One region of the Paenibacillus residui genome, then DNA from elsewhere that is predicted to be linked to it. Evidence: riboswitches for the same ligand, from Rfam matches in the RefSeq annotation. Region 1 holds a riboswitch; the other holds the start of a gene.

The links. A riboswitch is a leader RNA that binds a small molecule or an ion and turns the genes downstream of it on or off. The one in region 1 is predicted to bind cyclic di-GMP.
Region 2: it holds a riboswitch for cyclic di-GMP, as region 1 does, so the genes downstream of both, ACFQ03_RS09920 (EAL domain-containing protein) here and ACFQ03_RS06155 (hypothetical protein) in region 1, are expected to answer to the same signal.

What each region holds. Positions count from the first base shown of each region.
Region 1 is NZ_JBHTIU010000022.1:57,307-65,301, reverse strand. Features, by position in the region: gene ACFQ03_RS06170 (beta-ketoacyl synthase N-terminal-like domain-containing protein) at 1-689, shown strand, start outside; gene ACFQ03_RS06165 (putative bifunctional diguanylate cyclase/phosphodiesterase) at 694-3,105, shown strand; gene ACFQ03_RS06160 (hypothetical protein) at 3,183-3,365, opposite strand; cyclic di-GMP riboswitch class II at 3,574-3,656, shown strand; gene ACFQ03_RS06155 (hypothetical protein) at 4,070-4,462, shown strand; gene ACFQ03_RS06150 (polysaccharide biosynthesis protein) at 5,351-7,168, shown strand; gene ACFQ03_RS06145 (YveK family protein) at 7,183-7,941, shown strand; gene ACFQ03_RS06140 (CpsD/CapB family tyrosine-protein kinase) at 7,916-7,995, shown strand, end outside.
Region 2 is NZ_JBHTIU010000030.1:51,083-59,077, forward strand. Features, by position in the region: gene ACFQ03_RS09905 (PAS domain S-box protein) at 1-2,415, shown strand, start outside; gene ACFQ03_RS09910 (DUF2269 family protein) at 2,603-3,046, opposite strand; partial or broken gene ACFQ03_RS09915 (AraC family transcriptional regulator) at 3,109-3,297, opposite strand; cyclic di-GMP riboswitch class I at 3,562-3,648, shown strand; gene ACFQ03_RS09920 (EAL domain-containing protein) at 3,629-4,435, shown strand; gene ACFQ03_RS09925 (hypothetical protein) at 4,455-4,802, shown strand; gene ACFQ03_RS09930 (GGDEF domain-containing protein) at 4,805-5,599, shown strand; gene ACFQ03_RS09935 (hypothetical protein) at 5,843-6,055, opposite strand; gene ACFQ03_RS09940 (helix-turn-helix transcriptional regulator) at 6,052-6,255, opposite strand; gene ACFQ03_RS09945 (class I SAM-dependent methyltransferase) at 6,504-7,052, shown strand; gene ACFQ03_RS09950 (GNAT family N-acetyltransferase) at 7,178-7,705, opposite strand; gene ACFQ03_RS09955 (delta-aminolevulinic acid dehydratase) at 7,873-7,995, opposite strand, start outside.

The DNA.
Region 1 (7,995 bases):
TTCTGGAGAGCGGGCAGTGCGAAATCTGCATTGTCGGCGGATCGGACGCGCCAATTACGGTTGGCAGCGTATACAGTTTCATGAGATTAGGCGCTATGTCACGAGAGACCGATATTTCCAGTGCCGGAGTGCCCTTCTCCCTGAGGAGCGACGGTTTTGTCGTCTCTGAAGCAGCGGCGGTTCTGGTTATGGAGCTGGAGAGCCGCGCCAAGAGGCGGGGAGCCCGAATATACGGAGTGCTGACGGGAATTCATAGCAACAATGATGGCCTATCCATCTTCGAGTCGGATACGACAGGACAGAATATGATCGCTGCGATGAAGGGAGCCGTTGGAGGTATTCAACCGACCTATGTGAATAGTCAAGCTCTGGGAATGAAAGTTAACGACCAGGTGGAGGCCATTACGCATCGCGCTCTGTTCGGCTCATCGGTTCCGATTACTTCTATTAAAGGAAATATCGGACACTCCTTCGCCTCGATCGGCAGCCTGCAAGTCATATCGGCTCTTCTATCCATGGAGTACGGATTTATACCGCCAACGATCAAGACAGAGGGGGATGGCTACGAAGACCTTCCCATCGTGAAGTCGGTCCGGTATGAAACAGTGAATCATGTAGCGATAACAACTCATGGGTACGGCGGGAACAACACATGTCTTCTACTGTCTAATTCTCAAGGAGCGAATTAAGCGGATGCTTTTTATTACAATGATCGCTTTTGCTGTCGTACCGCTATTTCTCGGTGTGGCTACAGTATTTACATTCAGGAAAACCCGATTAGCCAGAGGGTTCTTCATTTTTATGCTGTTTATCAGCGTCTGGCAGTTGGATGTGGCCATTCTATATGGATATGAATGGTGGACCCCGGAACAAATCGACAGGTTGTTCCGGTTTTTTCGCTTTGGTTTTATTATGCTGGGGCCGGCTTCCTTATATATAGCCCACATTGTTTATCATGATCTGGAAGGGCCCAAGACTGTCAAACGCCGTTTCGGCAGATTAGTCGAACATTTGGTAAGCATCCGGTTTATATTGATCTATTATGCGTTTTCTTTTATTGTCTATCTGCTGGGCTGGAGTTCCAAGGGAATCGAGAAGCTTTATTATGTGGAGCATCCGCAAAATGCCAAATATTTATACCCGATCTACGGTGAGTTCCAATTTCTGATCGCGGTAGTTCTTGTAATCTTTTTGTGCAGCTTGATCCTTTGTCTCGTTATCAGCCGTTCCGTAATCAATCGTCATATGCGCTTTTTCTTCCTGGTCTTCTGCGTTGTCTCCTTCCTGGCAGGAATAGTAGGAGTCTTTAACCTGGCAGAGGACAAGGGATTGTATCCGAGCGGGATTGCGGTGATGATATTCTCCATTACGATCTTCGCCGTCTATAACCGGATGAACGCAAATACGATACAGGATATGAATACGGAATTACTAGGGCAGAAGGAATTTCTGCGCAAGATGATCGATATGAATCCCAACTATATTTATGCGAAGGATTCGCAGGGAAATTTCTCCCTGGCTAATCTGGCCATGGCCCGCTTGTATGGCAAAAGTCCGGACGAACTGATCGGCTGCAATGAGAGGGAGTTGTCCGCCATTAGCGGCTCTTCCTCTTTCGGTATCTGGGATCGCGACCGCCGGCTTCTGGAAGGAATGGAGGAAACCGTCGGCCTGGAGGAGAAGTTTGTAGACGCGCAAGGTCATTTAAAATGGGTCCGGGTCTCCAAGATGCCGATCCATACCAGCGGGGGCAAGCAGCTTCTCTGTATCGCAACGGATATAACAGACTACAAGAGATACCAAGAGCAAATTATAAATCTGGCGTATCATGATTCATTGACCGGGCTGCCTAACCGGCTGCTGTATAACAATCGGTTGGCAGAAGCGATCACCACCTCGGAGCCGGGGCGGCTCGCGGTGATGTTCCTCGATCTGGACCGGTTCAAGCTGATCAACGATACGTTCAACCATACTACGGGGGACCTGCTCCTTAAGCTTGTAGCCGAACGGCTGCAGAAGTGTCTGCGGCCATCGGATACCGTATCGCGGCGTGGAGGGGATGAATTCAATATTATATTGAAGGATGCCACCCGGGAGGATGCTATACAAATTGCCAATGCCATTCTAAATGTATTCGATAAGCCTTATTGGCTGGACGGTCTTGAGCTTTATGTCTCAACCAGCATAGGGATAAGCATATACCCGGAGGACGGGGATGATGTCGAAACGCTGATTCGAAATGCGGATACCGCGATGTACCGCGCTAAGGAAAAGGGGAAAAATCATTATCAGTTCTATACGCCGGATATGAACGAAACGAACATGAGGAGAGTGCTGCTCGAGAAGGAAATGCATAAAGCATTGGAGAAAGGGGGATTCGAGTCGTGTATGGTGGTCTATCAGCCGCAGGTAAATGTCGCCACCGGTTTACTGACGGGAGTGGAAGCACTTCTGCGGTGGGATCATCGGGAATTAGGAATTATTTCTCCTTCTGAATTCATCCCGATCGCGGAGGAAAGCGGGCTGATTGTTCCGTTAGGGAAGTGGGCGCTGCGAATGGCTTGTTTGCAAAATGTAGCCTGGCGGAAAGCCGGTTACCTGCCTGTTCGGGTATCCGTTAATTTGTCCCCCCGCCAATTCCGGGATGAACGATTGATGGGGATGATTGAAGAGGTGCTGGAGGAGACAGGTATGGATCCTGCGTGCCTCGAGCTGGAAATAACGGAAAATATGGCGGTGCAGGGTGCCGACTACTTCGTGCGCAAACTGGCGGAGCTGAGAAGTCTCGGGGTGCAGCTTTCCATTGATGATTTCGGGACAGGCTATTCGTCCCTCAGCTATCTTAATAAGCTGCCTGTGCATAAGCTTAAGATTGACCGGTCGTTCATCCGGGATCTGAACACAAGTGTTGAGAATGCTGAAATCATTACCAGCATCATATCCATGGCCCATAAATTGAACCTTAAGGTAATAGCCGAAGGTGTGGAAACCGAAGAGCAGTTGAATTGGCTGGCGGGGAATGGCTGTGACGAAATCCAGGGATTTCTGATCAGCCGGCCTTTGCAGGCCGCCCAGCTGGAACGGAAGGGGATGTTAAGGCGCTGAGCGCGCCATCCCCTTGCCGAGTTTCCATAAGGAAAGCAATGCAGATGCAGTCGTCTGGTCCTATATAAGGAGCCGGATCAGATGACTGCTTGGTCGGAAGAATGCTGATACGTATCGGAGCTGGCCACTTCCTCCCTGGTGATTCGGTCCACAACCCGGTAATTCCAGCCCAGGAAGTTGAGAAGCGCCTTTTTGTGATTGCTTTCCATCATCGTGATCCACATTCCACGGTTGGTATGGCCCACTGTTAGCTTTTGCAATACATATCTCTTCACTTTGGATCACCGCTCCATCTCTGTAATGATAATGCCTTGACCATCCTAAGTATATGACAGCTTGATAGAAGAGTATGTCACGCAAAAAAAGTTAAAATTTTTAATTAAATTCCTCATAATTCGACAAAAATTGTTTCCGATTTGCTATATAATGGAGACAACTGTTAAAATAATGTATAACTTAATATCCTTTACCTGATTGGGAGTTTTGAAGTCTATTCTGTATCTGGGCACTTGGAATAGATGGAGCTAGTAGTGCAACCGACCATCTTTTGTCATATATCATGACGAAAGATGGTTTTTTGTTTCAAAGGGGCAAACAAGCTTTAGTTCGTATGTCCTTGAAGCATGGGGAAAGGAATTAAGTAGAAGGTTTGGAACGCCTTTATCATCGGATTTCAACTCCTGTGGTAATTCATTCATAAATTGTATAAGGAATCTGAGGATTAACTTAAGATGGGACGTCCGAACCTGGCGTGAAGTATTAATTAGCCGCTGCTTAATCAAGAATGAACCGATCCCTTAGGCTGCTGCCGTTCTCTATAAAGAGAGCGGATCGCTTATCCCGGCTGTACATAGGGCAGAAAATTTAGAGCGAGACCGGCAGACAGGGCAACGGGTTGTGAAATCAAGCAGGCAGGCATAGCTTCATCCGCAGTAAAAGGACAAAAGGAACAGAAGGTGAGATGATGAATAGAAAGTGTACCATCCCGGGGTGTGACAAGCCGTTGAAGGCGAGAGGGCTATGCTCTATGCATCACCAGAGATGGTGGAGAAATGGCGATCCGTTAGTGCTGAAACAGCAAATCATGAAGATTTGCAAAGTGAAGGACTGCGGGGAGCCGGCCAAATGCAAAGGCTATTGTTCTGTACATTATGCCAGATGGAGAAAGCATGGCGATCCGAATCATGTGCGTGAAGTTATCCGTATATGTACGGTCGAGAACTGCGGCAAAAAACATCGGGCCAGAGGTCTATGCGCTTCCCATTACCAAATCTGGGCCAGGAACAGAGACCTGCTTAAATCAGGAGACAGCAATAAAATCAATTTTCGGAAATTGCTTTATCGAAACATGCCTTAGAGGCATGTTTTTTTGTTTGGAAACGCTGCTGAATGTCTGGTCCCCGAATAGCATCCGGGATAGGAATCTAACAATTGGGCTCCATTTTGTGGGATTATGTTGGCTGCGAAGACGTCTTTGAGAAGACTTATGTAAAGTTCTTATTAATTTAATAAGATTACTCAACAATTTTCTACATGGATTTAAGACAACGCAGTCACAGGTTTTCAACAAAAAACGTGACTAACGCTCTACGATTTATGGATTTTTCGATTAATTATTGATGGGATCACATCCTAGTTTATGCCAGCGGAACTAATTTCTATCGGAGCTACTATAGTCTGTTTGTAGCTTGTGAGCTTTTTGTTCCCTATGTATAATCTTGGCAAATAACGCAGTTGTTAGCTTTCCGGTCAAGATAATAAGTCGAATCGGATAGCATAATCCCGGATAAGCCGACATCCGTTGACAAGAGACAACAAGGCAGGGAGGCCATCCCGGTTAATCTATTTGTAGAGAATTAACGGTATGGACAGGGGCAATTCTGTGAGTAAGCTCCTTGAGAAAGCCCTTCCTTCGGGGATGAATGCCGCTTGAAGAGATTGTTGTGAAATCGCATTCGGCAGCAGCTTTGTAAGGATATCACGGGGAATCTCTTGTTGGAACACAACTTCGATCCGTCTGCGGCGGCGACGAGCGGCATGTCCGACGACTGCCGGTTAGTAGTATGAACCGGGAGAATGGTTGCGGAATGAAAAATTTCATTCAGGACACTAATAGGGTCCTAAGAATCAACTTTAGGAGATTAAGACGAATTTTGCGGCATGTCTGTTTCTTGTTGTCGGTTTTGGTTAATAACAACACTGCAGGATCTTCTTTATGAAAAAGCTCCTAAGGAGGGATTAGGGATTGAGTTATTCAAAAAGATTGATACTGCTGATGGGTATCGATTCTGTCATCGTCATCTTCGCGATTTACGTAAGCAATTATGTGGCGTCATCTTCCTTCAGCCCATTCTCCTACACACTGGCGGTTAGCGCAGCAACTTTGTTTACATGCCATCATTTGTTTGCCTATAGGTACAAGCTGTACAAAAAGGTGTGGAGATACGCAAGCGTCATGGAGCTGCTCTCGATTTTCAAAGCGGTTACTTTCTCTGCAGCGATCACGATGCTGGTTCAGGGACTGCTGGCCGGACAAATTTACTGGAAGATCATGCTCATTACTTGGATGATGCACATGATCCTGATCGGCGGACTTCGCTTCTCCTGGAGGATGTACCGCGACAAATTTGTCCATAGAATAGGCAACCGCAAGCGAACCTTGATTGTCGGAGCCGGTTCCGCCGGGACGCTGGTAGCCAGACAGCTGATGCAGAACCCGGATGTGGAGCTCTATCCGCTGGCATTCATCGATGACGATGAGACGAAGCATCGGTTCGAGATTGCAGGCTTGCCGGTGCTTGGCGGGCGGGACAAAATCAGGGAAACGGTGGACAAGCTCTCCATTACGAATATCGTTATCGCCATACCGTCATTGAAGAAGAGAGAATTGAACGAAATCGTTCAGGAATGCAGCCGGACTGGCGCCAAGGTACAGATTATTCCTATGTTCGAGGATTTGGTAGAGGGCAAGGTATCCGTCAATGAGATGCGCGATGTTCAAGTCGAGGATTTGCTGGGCAGGGATCCGGTAGAGCTGGATACGGAATCGATCCGTAAATATATTACGGGCAGCACGGTTCTCGTTACCGGGGCCGGGGGCTCGATCGGCTCCGAGATTTGCCGGCAGCTTGCGGTTTTCTCTCCAAGAAAGCTGATTCTGCTCGGACACGGCGAGAACAGCATCTATACGATTGAGATGGAGCTGCGCTCCATTGTGGGAGATTCGATAGAGTTAATTACCGAAATTGCCGACATTCAGGATCGGGCCAAGATGTTCAGAATCATGAGGATGCACAAGCCGAGGGTTGTGTTCCATGCGGCGGCGCATAAGCATGTTCCGTTAATGGAACGGAATCCCGAAGAATCGATCAAGAACAATATTATAGGCACGAAAAACACGGCGGAGGCCAGTCATGAGGCAGGGGTGGAAACCTTCGTCATGATCTCCACGGATAAAGCCGTCAATCCGACCAGCGTCATGGGAGCGTCCAAACGGATTGCCGAAATGATCATTCAAGAGCTGGATGGCCGCAGCCGTACCCGGTTCGTGGCGGTCCGTTTCGGCAATGTGCTGGGAAGCCGCGGGAGCGTCATTCCCCTCTTCAAGGAACAAATTCGCAAGGGAGGTCCTGTAACCGTTACTCATCCCGATATGGTCCGGTACTTTATGACCATTCCCGAAGCCAGCCGTCTCGTCCTGCAGGCCGGAGCACTCGCCCGGGGAGGGGAGATTTTCGTCCTGGACATGGGGAAACCGGTGAAAATCGTCGACCTCGCAACGAATCTGATCAAGCTGTCGGGCTATGATCTGGACGAGATCGGCATCCAGTTCAGCGGGATGCGCCCGGGGGAGAAGCTGTTTGAAGAGCTTCTTAACGAGAATGAAGTTCATGAGGAGCAGGTCCATCCCAAGATCTATATCGGCAAAGCTACTTTGAGCGATGAGATGGCGGAGATTACCGAGATTCTGCAGCATTATGAGAAGTGGGACCGGCTGGTGATTCAGGATAGGCTGCTGCAGTTGGCCAATCGAAAGCAAACCAAGAAACTAATTGTGGTGTAAGGGAAAGGAGCAACATGGAACTAGAGATCCGCGATTACATTCGGGTAATTGGCAAACGAATCTGGTGGCTTGTCGGGATAGTCTTGTTGGCTACGATCATTACCGGAGTGGTCAGCTACTTCTTTCTGAAGCCGGTGTATCAGGCTTCCACCAAAATAATTGTGAATAAAACGAATTCATCCGCTTCCTTGGAGCAATTGGGACTAAGCGAAATCAATTTCCATATCAAGATTATCGATACCTACAAAGAAATTATTAAATCTCCCTATATTATGGAGATAGTCGCGAAGGAACAGGAACAGCTTGGAGTGACGGCTGGGGAGTTGATCCGCAGAGTGAAGGTCAGCTCGGTCAACAACACCCAGGTGATGACTGTATCGATTACAGACGGTTCCCACGAAAGAGCGGTTCAACTGGTGAATGCGATTTCTCACGTCTTCGAAAGGGAAATTGTGAATCTTATGTCCGTAGACAATGTTTCCATTCTGAGTGAAGCCAAGCCGCAGAGTCATCCGTCTCCTATCAAGCCTAACGTGAAAATGAATATTGCCATCAGCTTCGTCGTTTCGCTAATGGCGGCCCTAGGGCTGATATTCCTTCTTGAATACCTCGATGACCGGATCCGGACAGAAAAAGATGTTCACCATCATCTGGGTCTGCCGGTACTGTCTATCATCAATAAAATGAAACCGGAAGATGTTGTTAATGTGGCTTCTTCCGCCATTCCCAAACAGGCAGGTGAGCCGCATGTCACGCTTGGACAGCAAGAATAGACCGATTATAGCCGATATCAACAAGAAGTCACCGATTTCCGAAGCCTATCGGAC
Region 2 (7,995 bases), on a different contig from region 1:
CTGGTTACCGGGCTGCCGTTACAGGTGTTTGCCAGCGAGCATTTCTGCCAGGAAATTCACGAATGGACCTGTTCCGCAGCTCCTATCCGCGATCCCGGTACGGGCAAAATTGCCGGAATCGTCGATTTATCCGGGTTCTGGACGGCCAACGATCCGAGAACTCTGGCAGCCGTAATCCGCACGGCTCGGGAAATCGAGAGTCTGCTTTATAACCAGTTGAGAATAGAGCGTTTAAGGCTGGCTCAATATTTTGTGGAATTAACCCATAGGACGACACTGCCTCTTGCGGTTTTGGACCGGGCGGGACGGGTCGTTAAGGCTTCCCCTATTCTGTATGAGAAAGGATGGATTTCCCCTGAACATTCGCTAGAACCTCCCTCTTTCGCCAAAGAATCCTTGTCCTCAACAACAACCTGGGAAATGACGGACAACCTTGAGAATAAGAGGTGGCTCTTCGAGCTTTCGCCCTACTATTACGGGGGAGAAGCCATCGGATCGGTTGTTCATGCCCTTCCGCCGGAGATTAGGGCCAGCCCTTCGTTACCTGATTTCCGTCATTTTCCGACATCCCCGACACTGGAGAATAACAAAGCAGCGAGCGAAGAGCGGACCGCCGCCCAACCAGCCCCCTTCTATCAATCGCTGTTCCGGCATCACCCCGATGCCATCTTCGCTTATGATTTACAAGGCTTTCTCCTTGAAGCCAATCCCGCTGCGGAGAGATTGCTCGGCTATGATGCGAATGAGTTGAGCAGCATAGCGGTCTGTGATCTGGCCTGCCCGGACAGCAAGGAGCTGAAGAGGAAGGCTTTCGCCCAAGCGGCGGGCGGTATGCAGCAAGAATTCGAGGCGGTTTTCCGGCATAAGCAGGGACACAGCATCCATGCCATGGTGAATAGTTTTCCGATCATTATGAATAACGAAATTGTCGGCGTCTTCGAAACCGTTCGCGGAATTCAACCGAATCACCAGCAGATGGCCGAGGACTTGAAATTGACCAAAGAACAGCTTGAATTCTATCTAAGCAATACTGAGGATGCGATCCTTGTCGTCGATGCCGATTTTCATATCGTTAAAGTCAACCAAGCCTGTGAACGTATGTTTGGCTGGACGGAGCAAGAGCTGCTTGGCAAAGAGCCCCCGATGGTGCCGGGCCATTTGGAAAGCGAAAACGAAGACATGCGCAACCACATGCTGCGTTCACGGCACGTCATTCCTTACGAAACGGTGAGACAGCGAAAAGACGGCAGCCTGATCCATGTTAACCATTGTGCCGCTCCCCTCTTCGACAGTAAGGGCAGCGCAGCCGCCTATGTACTTATTTCAAGGGATATTACCGCCCTCCATCAAATGCACGATATGCTGATTGAAAGTGAGAAGCGGCTGCGGACGTTGATCAATTCCATGCCCGACCTCGTCATCTTCAAGGACGATCAAGGGAAATGGCTCGAAGCCAATAATACGGCGATAGCCGCGTTAAATTTGGAGAAGATCGATTATCAGGGAATGACGGACAGGGAGCTGGCCTCCTGCAATCCATTTTATCGGGAAACCTTCATTAAATGCTCGTTGTCCGATCGCCGGGTCTGGGACAAAGGCAGCCTCATCCGCTTCCAGGAAATCATCCCGCATCCTGGCGGCAGGTCCACAATCTTGGATATTATCAAAGTTCCCATTTATCATGGGGACGGCAGACGCAAAGGATTGATCGTCATCGGACGCGACATCACCGAGCTGAAGCAAACGGAAGAATTGCTGCGCAAAACCGAGAAACTCGCTGTTGTCGGTCAATTGGCGGCAGGAATTGCCCACGAAATCCGCAATCCGCTTACGACGCTTAAAGGCTTCCTAAGCTTGCTGCAATCTGCCACAACTGCGACGAACATCTGGTATCTGGAAGTCATGCTGTCCGAAATCGAGCAAATGGAGTCCATTACCGACCAGCTCTTGACTGTAGCCAGGCCGCAAACCATCAGGATGGAAAAGAGAAATCTGGAAGCTTTGATACGGCAGGTTTCTTCATTTTTGTATCCGCTTGCAACGATGCATAATGTACAGATTTCAGTGGAATCGGACTCTAGCGACTTGCTCGTCGAATGCGAAGAAAACCAGCTTAAGCAAGTTTTCATCAATATTATCAAAAATGCGATTGAGGCGATGCCGCAGGGCGGACAAATTGCCATGAAGGTGAGGCGGTCCGGGGATTTCGTTTCGGTTCAAGTGGCGGACTCCGGCTGCGGCATACCGCAGAACAGAATCGCCCGCTTGGGCGAGCCATTCTACAGCTTAAAGGAGAAGGGGACCGGCCTCGGGTTAATGATCTGCTACAAAATTATCAAGGAGCATAAAGGAACCCTTCAAATTGACAGTGAAGTAGGCCGGGGAACGACCGTCGAAATTATTTTGCCGCTCTAGGCAGTTATAAAGTCATAAAGTTCAGGTTGCGCGGCTAAGAACGCCCCAAAGTGATTTGCTAACTGGGTTATATATGCACGGGTGAATTCAGGACCCTGGAGACAAATCTTTTCTTCCGTATCTCAACGATATGCCCACTAACTATATACTTTACGTAGGGCATTTACCCTGCTCCACTGCTTTTCATTTACGGTTTTAACGCCATCAATATGATAATGGCAACGACGAGTAGTTTACAAAACCAATCATAAGGAGTCAGTTTACTAGACAAGATTTTATATTGTTGCGGAATCTCTTCACTTTCACAGGTTCTGATCATTTCATGCATAGTTTTCATTTTAGGTCCGATAACCATTTCCGAGTAAAGGCTGAAAACTACGAACAAAGCAATGGATGTGTCGAACCACAACATCTGAAACAGTGACGGGTTGATCCATCCCATCAATAATCCTGTAAGCAATAAAGCGATCCAACCAATAGTGGCCGCCTTATTCAGTTTCTCAACGCCTTGATGTGCATATTTTAATTCAAGTGCCAACCATACAGCGGAAGCTTGCCGATATGACTGGAAAGCTTGATCCTGAGAACGTAAAGTATACGAAAAGCGGCGATATGTGAACCCCTCCCCCAAACCAATTCGTGATAAACTATTAGACTTGAGAAGTTCCTCATATTATATTTTTTAGAATACGACCGAATAAGATTCAAGGCTTTTTCTAGACGCTTTTCCCTCAAATAACCAAATACGGTCGTTCCATATAGTTCTTTAAAACCAATTTTTAATTTGTTGTCGTTAATGCCAATCATACGGGATAATTCGAGCAGCGAGGGGGGATTTGCCATACGCTCCAACATTATATCGCGTGCCTGCTGTATTTTTTGCCTTTCAATGCTGGATAATTTGGGAAGGAAGCTTCGGCTCAACGAGATAGTGCGTCAGAAGTTCTTTTTTCCGATTATAAGTCCATAAAAACAAATCCCTGCCGCCAGGTTTTATAGGCCTTACAAACTATTTTTTCAAACAAAAACGGCAGAATGGTTAAATTTTGAAAAAAGAACACATGTTTTGTAGGAATCTGTCGCTTGATGGCGAATTTGATAATAGGTACAAAGGATTGCTAATGGTCCTTTCGACGGGTATGCTCAGTACGATAATCGCAAACCTCTTGAAAAATTGGGACGCAAAACCTACGGGCCTAAGGATCTGCTTTCTATGGCGGCCGGGTTGCCGAAATGGTCGTTCTATCCGGAAAGGAAATTAGTCATGCCATCCACACAAGCTCTTATCAAACAAGAAGATTTATATCACGAGTTCCAGCCGATCTGCCATCTTCATACCCACAAGACGATTGGCTATGAAGCTTTAATCCGCTGCTCAACGGAACCAAGAATCGATCGGCTGTTCCGGGCCGCTGCAAGACATAATATGCTGTTCACGCTGGACACCCTTTCCATTTATAATGCAATTTCCGCGTGCTTTGCTGATCCAGGGAGGGTGGAATCCGATCAGCACCTGTTCGTGAACGTATTCCCTTCGACCTTATCTTCGGATCGATTTACCAGATTCATATTTAAGCTCATGCAGCGGTACGGAAAGTACGCCCACAATATCGTATTCGAAATTAATGAAGCCATCTCGGAGATGGACGACTGGGACACCGGGCAATTTCTGAGAAACATCCATCTGCTGCGGGATTGCGGCTTCCTGGTTGCGCTCGATGACGTTGGAGAAGGGGCAACCACCTTGAAGAGAATCGTGGAAATCGGCCCCGACTTTATCAAGATGGATCGTTTCTTTGCCAAGCACCTGCTCTTCAGCAAACAGAAGCAAAAATTGTTAAAGTTCTTCGTTGATTTCTGCGGAGACGAATCTAATCTGATTCTGGAAGGAATCGAAGAGATTGAGGATTTGCGGCAATCCTGCAAGCTAGGCGTTCCCTTCGGCCAAGGCTATCTGCTGGCGAAGCCCGGCCCTCTGCCGGGTCGTCCACCGACCTCGTTTCGCTCAATCGAAGATTAAGGGAGTTATGACATTGGACATGAGGACGAATTATTCCAAAAGAGCTATGCTTTCATTGAAATTTTCCGAATTTGAAATGCCTCCGATGCAGGACATGCTCATTATCGGAAAAAGGGCGCCGATTGGTCCGGAAGCCGCACGCCGTATGGCGGAAGCACTGTCTCCCGAACAATTCTCCATCATCGAACTGGAGCACCCCCGAGTGGAAGCCGTTCTGGTGCGTAACTCGCTGTTGCAAATGCTGGAAAAGAAAGTGCTCATCGGCATTATTTTGGAGGAGGTGGAAAACCTGCTCAGCGATTCGATGGTGCTTCGTTCGGAGCTAAAGATCGAGATAGCCGTGCATCGGGAGGTGGATATGAGTTGAAAGTGGCCGATGTGATGACTTCGCCGGTTCACAGCGTTTCGCTTGGAAAGAGCGTATGGTACGCTTCGCAGCTAATGTCCGAACTAAAAATCGGCTCGCTGGTCGTCGTTGAAGCAAGAGAAGTTGTCGGAATCATTACCTCTCGAGACGTCCGGACCGCGCATCCGAACCGGATCGTGGCCGACGCAATGACGCCTAACCCGATCTGCGTCCCGGAGCATGTTTTCGTATGGGATGCGCTTCTGCTGATGGAACAAAACAGGATTGAACGACTGATTGTCCTCCGGCAAGGAGAGCTCGTTGGCATCGTCACACGAGAGTCTCTGACTACCCGGCTGTCCGAATGGTACGATTCGCTAACACAGCTGTATGGTTCCTCCTATATTCATGTGATAGGAGAGGAGCTGCTCGCGAGCGGTCGGTCCTTCCAGCTGCTGTTCATCGATCTGAACCGCTTCGGCGAAGTAAACAAGCGGTTCGGGCATCCGGTCGGTGACGACATGATCCGTGAATTTTCGAACAAGCTGAAGTCGCTGTTCGGACCGGGCGATTACATAAGCCGCTATGCCGGAGACGAATTTGCCATTATTACGCAGAAATCCGATGAAGAAGTGCAGCGAATTATCGATCAGCTCTCCTGCGGTCAATCGGTCGGCAGGGCCAGCGTCTCGGCCGATACCGGCTGGGTGAACGAACGGGTTGTGCCGGAATTCGGACAAATGACCTTCCGCGAGTTGATTTCCAAGGCAAGCATGCTGTCCACGCAAGCGAAGATCGACTATGCGGGCCGGAGGTAACCGCTTGAGCGCCTGCCGCATAGTCTGGCCTTAGTGCATTCGAATGTATCCGATAAGGAAAGCGAAATGCAACCGGGAATGCCTCCTCAGGCTGTCCCGGTTTTTTTTTCGGAGATTGACGCACCGGCTGCTCAAGTTATGCCAATACTGAAATTTTCCTTTGTACGATTCGGCCAGTGCAGACCTTGTAAACATAGTAACAACGGTTGGTCAAATCAACCAATCCCAAGACCCGCTCCTCGATCACTGCATTTTTCTCTTGTAGAAAACCCTCGACCCGAAGAAAACGACATTCCCTCCCAATAAGATGGTAAATTCCCATCCCGTTTTACCTACAGTAAAGAAGTTGGTTAAGGACCAAGCCAATAAGGCCACGGTAAAAAATACGAAAGCATTCCTTGCCGATTTATCGCTCTGGTATCTTTCCATCTCATCCGCCTTACGCAGTAGTTTCATAGGGAGTCCTCCTCGTATATAAATAATTGATCAACCTTTGTTCCGAGATGAATAGCCAATTTAAAAGCAAGGGAAAGTGAAGGATCGTACTTATCGTTTTCGATGGCGTTGATAGTTTGTCTTGTAACTCCACACTTGTTTGCGAGCTCCTCCTGGGATATTCTCATCGTTTTTCTAATATCCCTGATATTATTCTTCAATGTAAGGAATCACCTCGATGAAAATGTAAAAAAGTTTTTACATTGATTATCGTAATACTCTTTAACCAAAATGTCAAATTGTTTATACATTTCTTACAGCTTTCTCCCAAGCTTATGGTACTTTTTCGTTGTAAATACAATATTACCATTGGGCTTTTTTTGAAATTATTGTAGATTTATGATTAGACATATTCTGAAAGGAACTTTCTTAAATGATTACAACAACCATCAAGGGGATAAGTTAAAATTTGAAGACTCGTGCCGGGCTCTTCTCTCCGCGAACGGTGGACAACGGAACTCTGGCCATGCTGTCGGTCATTGAATTTGAAAAAGACGATAAAATATGCGATTTAGGCTGCGGTTATGGAGTTGTGGGCTTATTGGCGGCCAAACTGGTCCGTCCAGAAAATGTAGTTATGGTGGACAACGATGAACAGGCTATCGAAACCGCCAAAGAAAATGCGGCGGCCAATGAGGTTTCCGGTGTACACATTGCCCACAGCGACGGTTTTTCCGGTATCCGGCATAATGACTTTACCAAAATCATTTGCCACCCGCCTTATCATGCCGATTTTGCCGTGCCAAAAATGTTTATCGAAAAAGGATTTAACCGGCTCGCTCTAGAGGGCAGGATGTATATGGTGACCAAGAGAAAAGAGTGGTACAGAAACAAACTGATTTCCATCTTTGGCGGAGTTAAGGTTTGGGAAATCGAAGATTATTTTGTTTTCATGGCCATCAAAAAAAGTGATCGATACTCTAACTCAAAAGGAAATAGGGGACTTCGGAAAATATAGTTGAAATCTGTTATTTACTTGTACCGCGTGATGTAGGCGAGAACCTACGCTGAATTTAATAGGATTGCCAACGGCAACGAAGAGGCTTCCCCCGCTGTTAAACTCCGGGTCGATCTTGATCTTACCTATGATCCGATTTCTATCCAAAATCTTTTGATGACATTGCCATCTTCCTCCGTAAAGCTGAAGTCCGGGATTCCGCCGTTTTTGAGTATCGTTTTCTCGGAAGCTATATTCCCCTCATCACATACGACAAGGGCTTGCTTAATGCCAAGCTCTTTAGCTTTCTCCAGGGCCAGGAACAGTAATACGGTCGCATAACCCTTCCTTCTCTCCGACGGACGAATCCCGTAACCAATGTGGCCGCCGCGATGGAGTAACTTCTCCGTTAAGCCGTGTCTGATATTAACAGCCCCTATCACCTTCTTATTGTCGGACACTAGCCAATAGGTTGAGCTCGGAACCCAATGGTCAGGGGGATTCTCCTGTTTTTCATTCTCAAGCAGAAATTGGAGCATCCCTTCAAAGTCCGATGGATCTCTGCGTATCACCCACGGAACCATAGGTTCGCCGCCAGATTGCCAATCCTTATAAAAATCGAGATATTCATCGCGATATTCCATACTCGGCTTCACCAGACATACGGTCTCCATAGCGATCCCTCCTTTGAGTTGCCATCCCTTTTGGAATCAAACATCGATTCAACCATGTAGCTCGTGAAATTTGCCGCTGCATAACGGCCTCCGCACCCCTTCCCGAACGGAAAAAGAGGGGAACCAACTCCCCTCTTAGTTACACACGCGTGGCTGCATCGGATGTCTCAGTCATCCACAGAGCTTTCATAGATTTGGTACATAGATACTTCTTCATCCATAGCCGAGGCAAGCTCGTAAGCCTCTCTTACGCTCTTCCCGTTCTGAATCATTTCATAGAAAAGCCGCAG